DNA from 2 places in the Vibrio sp. BS-M-Sm-2 genome. Region 2 is predicted to be linked to the other one. Evidence: predicted binding sites of a transcription regulator. Region 2 holds the regulator's gene; the other holds the start of a gene.
The links. Region 2 encodes PurR, which represses purine synthesis genes. Its sites were predicted from a motif close to TNANGNAAACGTTTNCNTNA; they were not measured.
Positions count from the first base shown of each region.

Region 1: a site for PurR is predicted at 2,200-2,219, ahead of AB8613_RS15350 (phosphoribosylaminoimidazolesuccinocarboxamide synthase). Genes of this name have one in related genera too.

Region 1 is NZ_CP167894.1:3,363,439-3,369,358, reverse strand. Features, by position in the region: gene AB8613_RS15365 (hypothetical protein) at 1-909, shown strand, start outside; gene AB8613_RS15360 (hypothetical protein) at 1,075-1,263, shown strand; gene AB8613_RS15355 (SulA-like leucine-rich domain-containing protein) at 1,633-2,040, shown strand; gene AB8613_RS15350 (phosphoribosylaminoimidazolesuccinocarboxamide synthase) at 2,319-3,422, shown strand; gene AB8613_RS15345 (hypothetical protein) at 3,595-3,972, opposite strand; gene AB8613_RS15340 (helicase-related protein) at 4,176-5,920, opposite strand, start outside.
Region 2 is NZ_CP167894.1:3,107,922-3,113,841, reverse strand. Features, by position in the region: gene cmoM (tRNA uridine 5-oxyacetic acid(34) methyltransferase CmoM) at 99-884, opposite strand; gene elyC (envelope biogenesis factor ElyC) at 1,000-1,854, shown strand; gene torR (two-component system response regulator TorR) at 1,949-2,662, opposite strand; gene torD (molecular chaperone TorD) at 2,919-3,566, shown strand; gene purR (HTH-type transcriptional repressor PurR) at 3,883-4,887, shown strand; cyclic di-GMP riboswitch class I at 5,058-5,143, shown strand; gene AB8613_RS14280 (TfoX/Sxy family DNA transformation protein) at 5,271-5,861, shown strand.

The sequences.
Region 1 (5,920 bases), 260 kb from region 2:
GACGTCCCTCTTAGCACCAGTGATGCATTATATTGGTACACGCAATCAGCAGAAAGCGGTAACCCAAACGCGCAATTTAGACTGGGCGAATGGTACTTGGCAGGAACTGGTGTTGAACAAAGTAATAAGCTTGCTTTGGAATGGTTTATTAAAGCAGCATTGCAAGGTAACCAGCGCGCGCCTATCGAAGTCGCAAAGATCTACGAATCCTCGCTAGAACAAGACCTCCTTCAACCGCTAGATGAAGCGCAGCTATGGTATGAAGCAGCCTTAAAAGATAATCCACAAGCAGAAGTGGGGTACAACCGTATTTTGGAAGCGCAATTCAATCAGCAACGTGCAAAGCAGATCTCTTCGATTGAGAAGCTCAACGACAACGTCAAAAATAAAACCAGCGCGAATCAAGGGCTATCTAATCAACAGGGAGCAAGCACTCTCCCTTCGCCTCTGCCATACGAAGAGCAGGCGACACGTTCCAACCTAACGTATTCAGACTATCTGATTGGCACAGCCTTGACCGTGTTGATTTCAATTATCAGCATCATTGCGACTCTCGTTATCTTAAGAAAAAGACAAGCTCTAAAGTCAGGTGATTCGCGACAGCAACAACAATCACTTGAAGCGCAGCTTAGCTCGAAGGACCATACGATTAAGCAGCAGAAACGCCAGCTGCACACTATGTTCCACGAATTGAAGAAGCAGAAAAACAGTAAAGGTCTGAGTAATTTGCAGGTGGCCTGCGCGCTATTTGGCTACACACCTAGCTCAATCCCTGACCAAAAAAGCATCAAGATCCGATACAAACAGCTATCAAAGATCTACCATCCAGATGGTCACGGATGTGACGAAGAAATGAAACGTTTGAACAATGCGCTAAAAACCATTTTACAAAATGTTACAAAACCGTAAACAAATACACATCTTCATTTTTCTAGATCTCAAAGATATCGATTTTATTGGTGTTGCAATCGATCCCCCTCTCAAAAACGGGTAACAAACTATTAACTAATGGGTCTTACTTGTGTCATAATTTGCGCCGAAAATACACCTGACTTAAACAGGTGAGGAGAGAATATGTTCACAATAGAAGGCGTTTGTGATTGGTGCAAAAAGCCAAGCCTAGTTAAAAAGCACGACTACCTAGATGGTAAGTGTCATCATGCATGTAAAGAGTGCAATGATATTGCAACCATTGATGTTCGCCAGTTCAATATTGGTGAAATGGAAATGAGAGCAAAACTCTCCCAAGCGACATTGAGATAAGCAACACCGTGAAATATAAGAAAGCGCCTAAGGCGCTTTTTTTGTGCCTGTGGTTTTAGATCTTCTATCTCTATCTCTATCTCTATCTCTATCTCTATCTCTATCTCTATCTCTATCTCTATACAGGTGTATACAGTACTTTTCTGTCAAAACCACTGTATACACCTGTATAAAGCTCACATTTTTTCAACTTATGAGACAAAATAGCAAATTCATTCAAATTTAATTTATCAAATTATTTCAATGACTTAATTGCATTTCATTCATAATATCAGACGAAATCGTCCAATAATCCCGCAAAAAACGCTTGATCTTATAAGCAACTAAAACTACTGTATACACATACAGCATGTATATAAGGACAGCAAAATGATTCAAGCACACGTTAAAGCACAACACTCTAGCCCGCTAGTTCACTGCGCATTTACATCAGTTTCTCGTAAAAGCAAAAATTCAAACGAGGAAGCGTTGTTTGCAAGAATGGCGTTGCTGTCCAATCAACATCAGTGGTTACTGTTTACAGCTCAAACACCAAGACCATCGGCAAAGCAGCTTAAGCAACATAATGTTTGCTGTGACCGCGTTATTCATATGAAAGCCTCTCACCAGATGACGGAAGTTGAAACGGTCGAGAAAGCCATCCGCTCTAAGAATGCGAGTGCGATTGTTGCAAGTGCATCGATTGATCAGTTCAGCCAACAGTACCTAAGAACATTAGGGTTACGTTTTCAATGTGAAGTCTTCTTTATGGATGCAAATTCAGAGCGTATTCACTAAGCTACCTTGCTTAGCCTTTTAGCTAACAAACATAGCTTAACCTTTGAGCTCACAAAACATAGCTCCAAAACACAGTCCAAATATACTGCCTTCCCCTGCCCTATAATTCGCCAATTTTTTAGCGGATTGTTAGGCGGGGGTTTTTATTTAAACAATAGATTTAGCAATCGTTTGCTTTTTTCTCTGGAAGCAAATAGTAGATTGAGTATAATGCCCGTCTAATCATGTGCACATTGCACTTCTCTGTATGACGTTTGATAAAAGATAGGAATGTCTAAATGAGCCTCGCTGATCAAGTTCTTGCCGTAAATGATGACCTCCCAATCCGCACTGATAAACCTGTCCACAGTGGCAAGGTTCGTTCGGTTTACTGGTTAACTGAAGAAGATAGCCAACGACTAATTAAAGAGAAAGGCTACGATGTAGCACCAGATGCACCTTTAGCAATCATGGTGATCAGTGACCGTATCTCTGCATTTGATTGTATCTGGCGTGGTGAAGGGAATCTGAAAGGTGTTCCAGGTAAGGGAGCGGCTCTGAACGCTATCTCTAACCACTGGTTCAAATTGTTTAAAGACAACGGACTTGCTGACAGTCATATTCTTGATATCCCTCACCCGTTCGTATGGATTGTACAAAAAGCTCGCCCAGTGATGATTGAAGCGATTTGTCGTCAATACATCACAGGTTCTATGTGGCGTGCTTACGCAAATGGCGAGCGTGAATTCTGTGGTATCGAGATGCCTGAAGGCCTTGAGAAAGACAAAAAGTTGCCTGAGCTACTGATCACGCCTTCAACAAAAGGGATTTTGAAAGGCATTCCTGGCGTTCCAGAAGCTGATGATGTGAACATCACACGTAGCAACATCGAAGATAACTTTGCAGCGTTCAACTTTACTCAAGCAAGTGACATCGCGCATTACGAGAAGCTGCTAAAAGAAGGCTTCAACGTGATCAGTCAAGCACTGGCGAAAGTAGACCAAACCTTTGTCGACACTAAGTTCGAGTTCGGTTACGTGAACGATGCTCAAGGCAAAGAGAAGCTTATCTACATGGATGAAGTGGGCACTCCAGATTCATCTCGCATTTGGGATACTCAGGAATACAACAACGGCAACATCGTTGAGAATTCAAAAGAAGGCTTCCGTCAGTTCTTGCTTAACTACTTCCCTGATGCCGACATTCTTTTGAACAAAGAACGCATGCCAGAACGTGAAGCATTGGCTCGTGACAATGAACTGCCTCTTGATTCGCTAATGTCTCTGTCTCGCACTTACCTTGATATCGCAGCGAAAATCACAGGTGCGGAGATCGTACTGAGCGAAAATCCTAAGCAAGAGATCATTGATGTACTGCGCGCTGACTATGGTCTAATCGACTAATCGACTAATCGACTAATCGACTAGTCGCTTAATTGCTTAATCTCAAAATAAAAAGCTAGAAAGCTAATAAGCTCGTAAACACAGATTTTAGATACTAAAAGGGCCTCAACATTGAGGCCCTTTTCACGTGTACGTTTTACTATTCCTGAGAGAGGTTATCGGCGAACTGAAGTTACAGCCTAATAGTGAACTCTTCTCCTGAATTACCCGCAATCACTAAATGACTGCGCGATTCAATATACTCGATCTGCTCTTCTTCAAGAGAATATGGCATCACCACTTTGAGCTCATTGATTCCTTCCAGCTTCGCGAGCTTGAGTAAGGTCACAATGTTCGACTCATCACTTTTACGCGTCGACATCGATTTCAATGCCATCTGCCATAAACGATCTTCAGGGCTTGCTAGCTCTTTAATGCTATCTCGCCAGACGGTACTAAACACTGGCGCAATTGTGGTGAGTGCTTCCAGAAAAGTCCATTTTTTACTGCATGAGGCGCCAAGAAATGTTGTGTAATCGAACTCTACACGCGTCTCTTCCTGTTTATCCATGATGTCCCCCGACACTTTGGCAACACAATATACTCAATATCTATCAACTCTTTCTTTATAGCAATAGGATATAGAAGAATAGTCTTTTATGACCTTTTGATTGGTTAAAAAGGCATATAAAAATCAAACTTGTAACAAAATAAGCACTGAAAAATCATATATGCACCTATTTGATTAATATTTTAGAGATAAAACTTATCCATCTATTTGATATCAATTATTCGGCTCGCTTTTTTGTACTGAATACGCCAGCCTGACCATGTCGGCAGCTCCCAACGTTTTGGCGATAACTTTCGACTACCCGATTGATAGTGAACGTAAATCAGCTTTCTCGCAGGCAAGTATTCTACATCGAGTTGCAAGTCGGCAAGGCTCAATGCAAACGGATATTTCTCCGAAAATTCTGAATAGAACCAAGTTGGAATGCCATCGAACGGTATGTCTGCGTGGTCAAACATTTCCAATTCGCTGACATCAGTAACACCTAACACTTCAAGCTGCTCTATAAACCATAGCTCAAAGTTAATGTTCTCAATTTCTGGTGTGTATTGTGTTTGCTCATCGAGACCGAGTTTCACATACAGTTGCCAGTGTTTGATTTCTTGAGTGCGAACCTTTGCAAAACCGGGAAGCTGAACCCCACTTAACACAAGGTCGACGATAGGCTTCAATGATAGTTGCCCTTCAGCCACGACGAGCTTGGTTGTAATTGTACGGCCTGCATACATCAACGCCATCTCGGTAAAAACGCCATCGTCATTTACTATTGTTTCGCCTTGCTCCCACTCTCCTAGCTGAGCATCAACTATAAGCTCAAGAGGAATGGGGGCCGTGACCGTCGCTAAGGTCAGTGTCTGCTTAACACCTCTTCCCGGCAAGCTGTGGGTATCAAGCACCAACATCGCTTGTGCATTGTCTGGGAAACGGTTCTGACGACCAAGTACTACCTCTAACGCTCCATTGGCAAAGGCTTCTTTCCTTTTCAGTCGGCGCACAAACACCAATTCAGGATGCAGATTTACAATAGTCTTAAGCAGTTCAATGCGCTGGAAACGTGACGCGACTTCTAACTGAGGAAGTTCAAACACCTCACGCATTTGCTTCGCCAATCCTTGTGCTTCATTCAGTGCTTGTTGATCTATTTCTAGATTCGGATATTCGCGACCACGCACAATCTGAATCAACAGGCATAAATCACACCCTTCTTTCTCCTGTTGCGCGAGCGCTTCCAGATGTTCAGCATTGCTCGGTAATTGATACAAGCGAGCCGGAACGGATAACGCCGCTGTAAGATCGACCATCGCTTCTTTTAATGCTTTGGTTTTGATTCGAGTAACGATATCGGCATACAGAGCGTCAATCGGCAACGGATACAGCTTTTTGCCATGCTCGGTAATTTGATGGTTGCCGTTAATTGCTTCCATCGTCAGCAAGGTTTGAGTTGCGCTATTTAGTGACTTCTCAGGAATAGGATCGAGGAAAGACAAACTCTCAAGCGGAGATCCACAACATGCCGCGGCCAACATAGGCTCGGTCAGCTCTTCACGCTGCAATTCAGGCGGTGTGACTAACTCTAACGCCGCATGCTCACCATATAGACGCACACAAACGCCGTCCATGACCCTACCCGCGCGGCCAGCTCGTTGTTTGGCACTGGCTCGTGATATGGATTTAAGCATCAGAGTTGTTCTGCCATTACGCTGAACGGTGCGCCTTTCTAATCCTGAATCTATCACCACACCGATGTCAGGAATGGTTAATGAGGTTTCTGCAACGTTGGTCGCAAGAATGACCTTTCTCAAACCATTACCTGCAGTATTGATATTCCGACCCGATAACGCTAAATCTCGCTCTTTATCACTGACCGACGCATGCAATTTAATGACTTGGATATCTGGATTTTTCGCTAAGGCTTGTTCGCATTGCACAATCTCTTTTTTACCCGGCA
Region 2 (5,920 bases):
TATCGAATGTATTAGATATGACGCCTATTTCTTTATGACGCGGGCTTCTTACGATGGCATAGCGCATGTTGTGGCTTCTTTTACCACATTCAGCGCTGTTATTGCGCAGGTTTTTGAGCCCAAACGTGAATATAACGGCCTAGTGACAGATATGGCTCTTGGCGACATAGCTGTTTTTCCAGTTCCAATACATCTTCAAATTGGTAATCGCCCATGTACTCCATATTACCTATGTAGTCACTGAAAGAGCGAATGCCTGATTTACCACAGATTTCTAGACCAGCGTCTTCTATCCATTGGTAAACCTCTTCCGGCTTCAAGCCTTTTTGTGGTTGCAGCTTAAACCGTTTTCGATGTGGCATCCCATTCAATACATGAGGAATATTGCCACAAATCACATTTTTCAGGACTAATCCGTGGTGGTTGTAAAACATTATCGAGGCAACGCCACCCGGTTTAACTTGTTCAAGCAATAAATCAAGCGCCTCTTTAGGATCGGCTAACCATTCCATTACGGCATGAAACATCACAAAATCGACTTTTCCATCGAGATGTTCTGCGACTTTTTGTACCGGTGAATGAATAAATCGATATTGCTCTAACAAACCCGCTTCGCTGATACTTTCTTCTGCGAGCTTCAGCATTTCAGAAGAGAGGTCACACAGAGAAACGTTATGCCCAAGCGACGCAATTTTTTGCGACATCTGTGCAAGTCCGCCTCCAGCATCAAGCACATGCAGTGGCGAAGCTGATTGTTCAAATTTGCTCAAAGCTTGTTCTAAATCTTCCCATACGATGATCTGACGGATCTCTCCTTTGTCAGAACCGTAAATATTTTTTGCAAATTTGTGGGCAATATCGTCGAAATTACGGTCTTCAGTCACGGCTACTTGAGTTATTATGTCCTATCGTGCCTGCTATTCTGTCACAGGAATTTCAGGAATAAAGAGGCGATGTCTCTTTTTACTACTAAGTGATGTTTTTTCGGACTATTCGGATATGTTTGAGCTGAAAAAAGTAGTGTCTTCGCTATTGATGCCACTGCCAGCAATGTTAATTCTCGCTTTTCTGGGTTTAGCCCTAGTGATGTTTACTACCAAAAGGAAGACTGGTTGCCTAATCACCCTTTCAGCCCTATGTGGTATTTTCCTAATCGCTTTCCAGCCAGTTTCTAGTCAACTTTTAATGCCAATGGAAAGGCAACACACCGCTTTTTTACCTGTCGATGAAACCGTCGATTACGTGATGGTTCTCGGAAGTGGTCACGTCGTAGATGACCAAATTCCACCGACATCAGAACTTAGTCGCACCGGCCTGATGCGCTTAAGTGAAGGGATTCGTATTCTACGCCTTTACCCTGGTGCAAAACTTATTTTGTCTGGCTATGGCGCAGGCACTGAAGTAAGTAACGCAAGAATGATGGCTAAAGTTGCATTAGCACTAGGCGTAGCAAAACCTGATATCATTCTGCTTGAAACAGCAAAAGACACCTGGGAAGAAGCCCGCCAAGCTGCTGCGTTTGTTAAGAATAAAAGAATGGTGCTAGTGACTTCAGCTAGCCATATGACTCGCGCACTGAATGAATTCAATGCTGCCGGCATGAAACCTCTACCAGCACCAACTAACTACCTTGCACAAGAAGGGATTGTTGAGCCTTGGAATAAGTATATGCCAAAAGCTCTCTACCTTGAGCAGACTGAGCGTTACTGGCACGAAACCATGGGGTTGGTTTGGCAAAGCCTGCGTGATTGGCTTGATACAAGTAATGACCCGGTCGAAGAGCCTATTGTTGTTCCCGAAGCATCCAACCTTGTTGAAGGTGGCAGTGACGTTTCTGCAGCACAGTCTCAATAAGCAGATTGCATAAAATATTCAGTAAAAAAAAGCCGAGACATCAAAGATGCCTCGGCTTTTTAACATTCAAATATCCTAATACACTCAACGGGAATTAGTCACCAGCAAACATGTAACCTTCACCGTGAACCGTCACAAAAATTTGTGGGTTCTTAGGATCGAACTCCATTTTTGCACGCATACGACGGATTAGTACGTCGATGGTACGGTCATTAGGCGCATCCACACGGTGGCTAATCATATTGAGAATACGCTCACGGCTTAACACCTGATTTGGGTAAGAAGACAGTGCAACCAATAATTCGTATTCAGCTTTCGTCAGTTTAACCGGTTCACCGTTTTTGCTTAACGCACGACGAGGGATATCAAATGTCCACTCACCAAAACGAACCACTGATTCATCTTCTGGTTCTTCAGCCGCACCTGCTGCCGTTTTACGAGCGGCAGAAATACGCCAAAGTAGGTTTTTAACTCGAACCAATAACTCGCGAAGTTCGAAGGGTTTAGTAACATAATCGTCAGCGCCCATTTCAAGGCCTACAATTTTGTCGATGCTATCCGTGCGTCCAGTAACTAAAATAATTCCAATGTCTGATTGACTGCGTAATTCGCGAGTTAGCATCAATCCATCTTCGCCTGGTAAGTTGATGTCCAGCATAATGAGGTCAACGTTGTTTTCTTCTAACACGCCTCTCATTTGAGCGCCGCTTTCGGCTTCGCTAACTGTGTAACCTTCGTTCTGGAAGTATCCAACCAGTTTACTGCGGGTTACCACATCATCTTCTACGACTAATACGTGATAGCTCATCTACACCACTTTTCTTATTTAATAGTTTCAGTGACTATTCTATTCATAACTCGTAACAATTCTAGTAGTACACGAGATAAAAGCCAGAAACATGGATTTTTTTTGATACAAGACAATCTTAAACCTTGCTATTTATCTTCCATCGCAATTCAATATAGGCATTACTACTAACGAGTAACTTTGCGTTTCGCAAATAACCTTGTTATTCAGCCTTCGTACCCTAGGTATTACGAAAGACGATATTAGGATTAATCAAATGAAAGAAACGAAAGCATTCAACGAGCAAAGAGCCGAAATATACTGGTGGCTATCAAGCTTATTCGCCAAAGAGCTCACCCAAGAAGAACTCGATCACTACCACTCTGTTGAGATTCGTTCTTTCCTAACTGGTTTAGGCGAAAATGAAACACTAAAGCCTGCGATTGATCGCTTAGTCGATGCACTGAACCGTCTCCAAACACGTGAAGATGCCCAACTAGAACTGTCTGCAGACTTTTGCGATCTTTTCTTAAAGACAGACAAACACGGCGCTCTTCCTTACGCTTCCATGTATATCGGCGAAACTGGCCTTTTAAATGATAAGCCTGCAAGAGATATGGAAGAGATCATGGCCAAGCACAACTTAGTCGTGAACCAAGACTTAAAAGAGCCAGCAGACCACATCGCTATCGAACTCGATTTTCTTGGTAACTTGATCATCCGTTCTAATGAAACGGATCTTGAAGAAGAACTCGAAAAATCGTTCGCCGTTCAACAGCAGTTTATCGAACAACAACTGCTTACTTGGGTGCCAAGGTTCAACGTAAAATGTCATGACGTTGACGAATTCGGTTTCTACGCTTCAGTCTCAGCTCTGCTACTGGCATTCTGCACATTAGACACTCAATACCTCGCTGGTGAATAAGTTTATTGGATGATTTGGTAAACAAATTCAGCAGAATGTGACAATTCACCCGGATTTCTGGGTGAATTTTATTGCGAGTAATTTCTAGTCAGTCTAAAATTGTGACCGCAAACGATAAAATATGAAACATTCACGAAATGCTATGCTTATTAAAGTTCAGAGCATTTCGGTGTTAAGACAAGCCGCTCAATAGCGGTTTTTTGTTTTTTAGCACTTTAGTACCCAAAGAGCCCTACAAATTTAAGCTCTTAGTTAGGTAGCTTAACGGCTACTTCATTCCGTACTTTGGGAAAGTAGCTTCTAATAGGATAAAACCATGGCCACTATCAAAGATGTCGCTCGCTTAGCCGGCGTATCAACAACAACCGTTTCTCACGTAATCAACAAAACTCGCTTTGTTGCTGAAGCGACTCAAGAAAAAGTAAACAAAGCAGTAGATGAACTTAACTATGCGCCAAGTGCAGTTGCTCGTAGTTTGAAGTGCAATACAACACGCACTATCGGCATGCTAGTTACTCAATCAACTAACCTATTCTTCTCTGAAGTTATCGATGGTGTTGAGAGCTACTGTTACCGTCAAGGTTACACTTTGATCCTGTGTAATACGGGCGGTATCTATGAGAAGCAACGTGATTACATTCGAATGCTTGCTGAGAAACGTGTAGATGGCATCTTAGTGATGTGTTCTGACCTAACTGAAGAACTTAGAGAGATGTTAGACCGTCACGCTGACATCCCTAAAGTAATAATGGACTGGGGTCCAGAGAGTTCTCAAGCTGATAAGATCATCGATAACTCTGAAGAAGGTGGCTATCTAGCAACCAAATACCTCATTGAACGCGGTCACTCTAAGATTGCTTGTTTAAGTGGCCACTTAGACAAAGCAGCATGTGTTGAGCGTATCGCTGGTTACAAGCGTGCACTCAATGAAGCAAAGATTACTGCCGATGATGATATGATCATTGAAGGTAACTTCGAGTGTGATACGGCTGTTCTTGCTGCAGAGCAAATCGTAGAGATGGAAGATCGTCCAACCGCAGTATTCTGTTTTAATGACACAATGGCACTAGGCCTAATGAGCCGCCTGCAAGAGAAAGGAATTCGCATTCCTGAAGATATTTCCGTGATTGGTTACGACAACATCGAACTGGCTGAATACTTCTCTCCACCGTTAACTACGGTTCACCAACCTAAGCGTCGTGTTGGTAAGAATGCATTCGAAATTCTGTTAGAGCGCATAAAAGATAAAGATCATGAAAAACGCGTCTTCGAAATGCACCCTGAAATTGTTGAGCGAAGTACAGTTAAAACGTTAAATTAATTGACAACTCGAGTTTAATTGCATCAAGCGCACCTTTAGGTGCGCTTTTTTTATCAACAGCTATAATGAACTCATATGCACAAAGGAAAGATCATTAATTGAAGCAACATCACATTTTGAAATATCAACTGTGAGCCTCATTCAACAAAAACTTTATTCTATTCAATCAGTCACGCACAGGGCAAACCACTTGAAAAAGTGAGACGCAAAGCTTCCGGCCTAAACCACTCGTTGGTATGGTAGCGGGGTTACCGATGGCAAAATGCAGTAAGTACTAATAATTTAGTAATTTACGGCTTATTGACAATTTAATTGCAACATTTTGCTAATCTCTCGGACCTGCTTATTTGGTGGCGTAGTTCAAATACACCGAGATAAATAACATGGATAAACCGATACTAAAGGACTCAATGAAGTTATTTGAGCCCCTAGGAAAAATAAAATCACGCTCAATGTTTGGTGGCTTCGGTCTTTTTGCTGATGACACTATGTTTGCTCTGGTTGTAAATGACCAGCTGCACATACGAGCAGAAAAATGCACAACAAAACAATTCGAACAACAAGGGTTTCAACCGTACGTCTACAAAAAACGTGGTTTCCCTGTCGTTACTAAATATTTCGCTTTACCTGAAGGCCTGTGGCAAGACCAAGAAAAAATCTTGCAGCTTGCAACCACGTCTCTAGGTTTTGCTAAAGAAGAAAAAGCCGAGCAGTCTTCTGCTAAGCCTACTCGACTCAAAGATCTGCCTAACCTTCGACTCGCTACTGAACGCATGTTGAAAAAAGCAGGGATCGATTCCGTAGAACGTTTATATGAATCAGGCTCTGTAAACGCATTTAACGCCATCAAGGAATCGCATGCGTCTTCTGTCAGTATTGAACTACTTTGGGCGCTAGAAGGTGCGATCAATGGTACACATTGGTCAGTTATACCGCAGCAGCGTCGTGAAGAGCTTATCAATCGCGTCAATTAGCATTGTCAGTGCAAACTATCTACATAACTAAGCCGCATTTTTGCGGCTTTTTTTATATC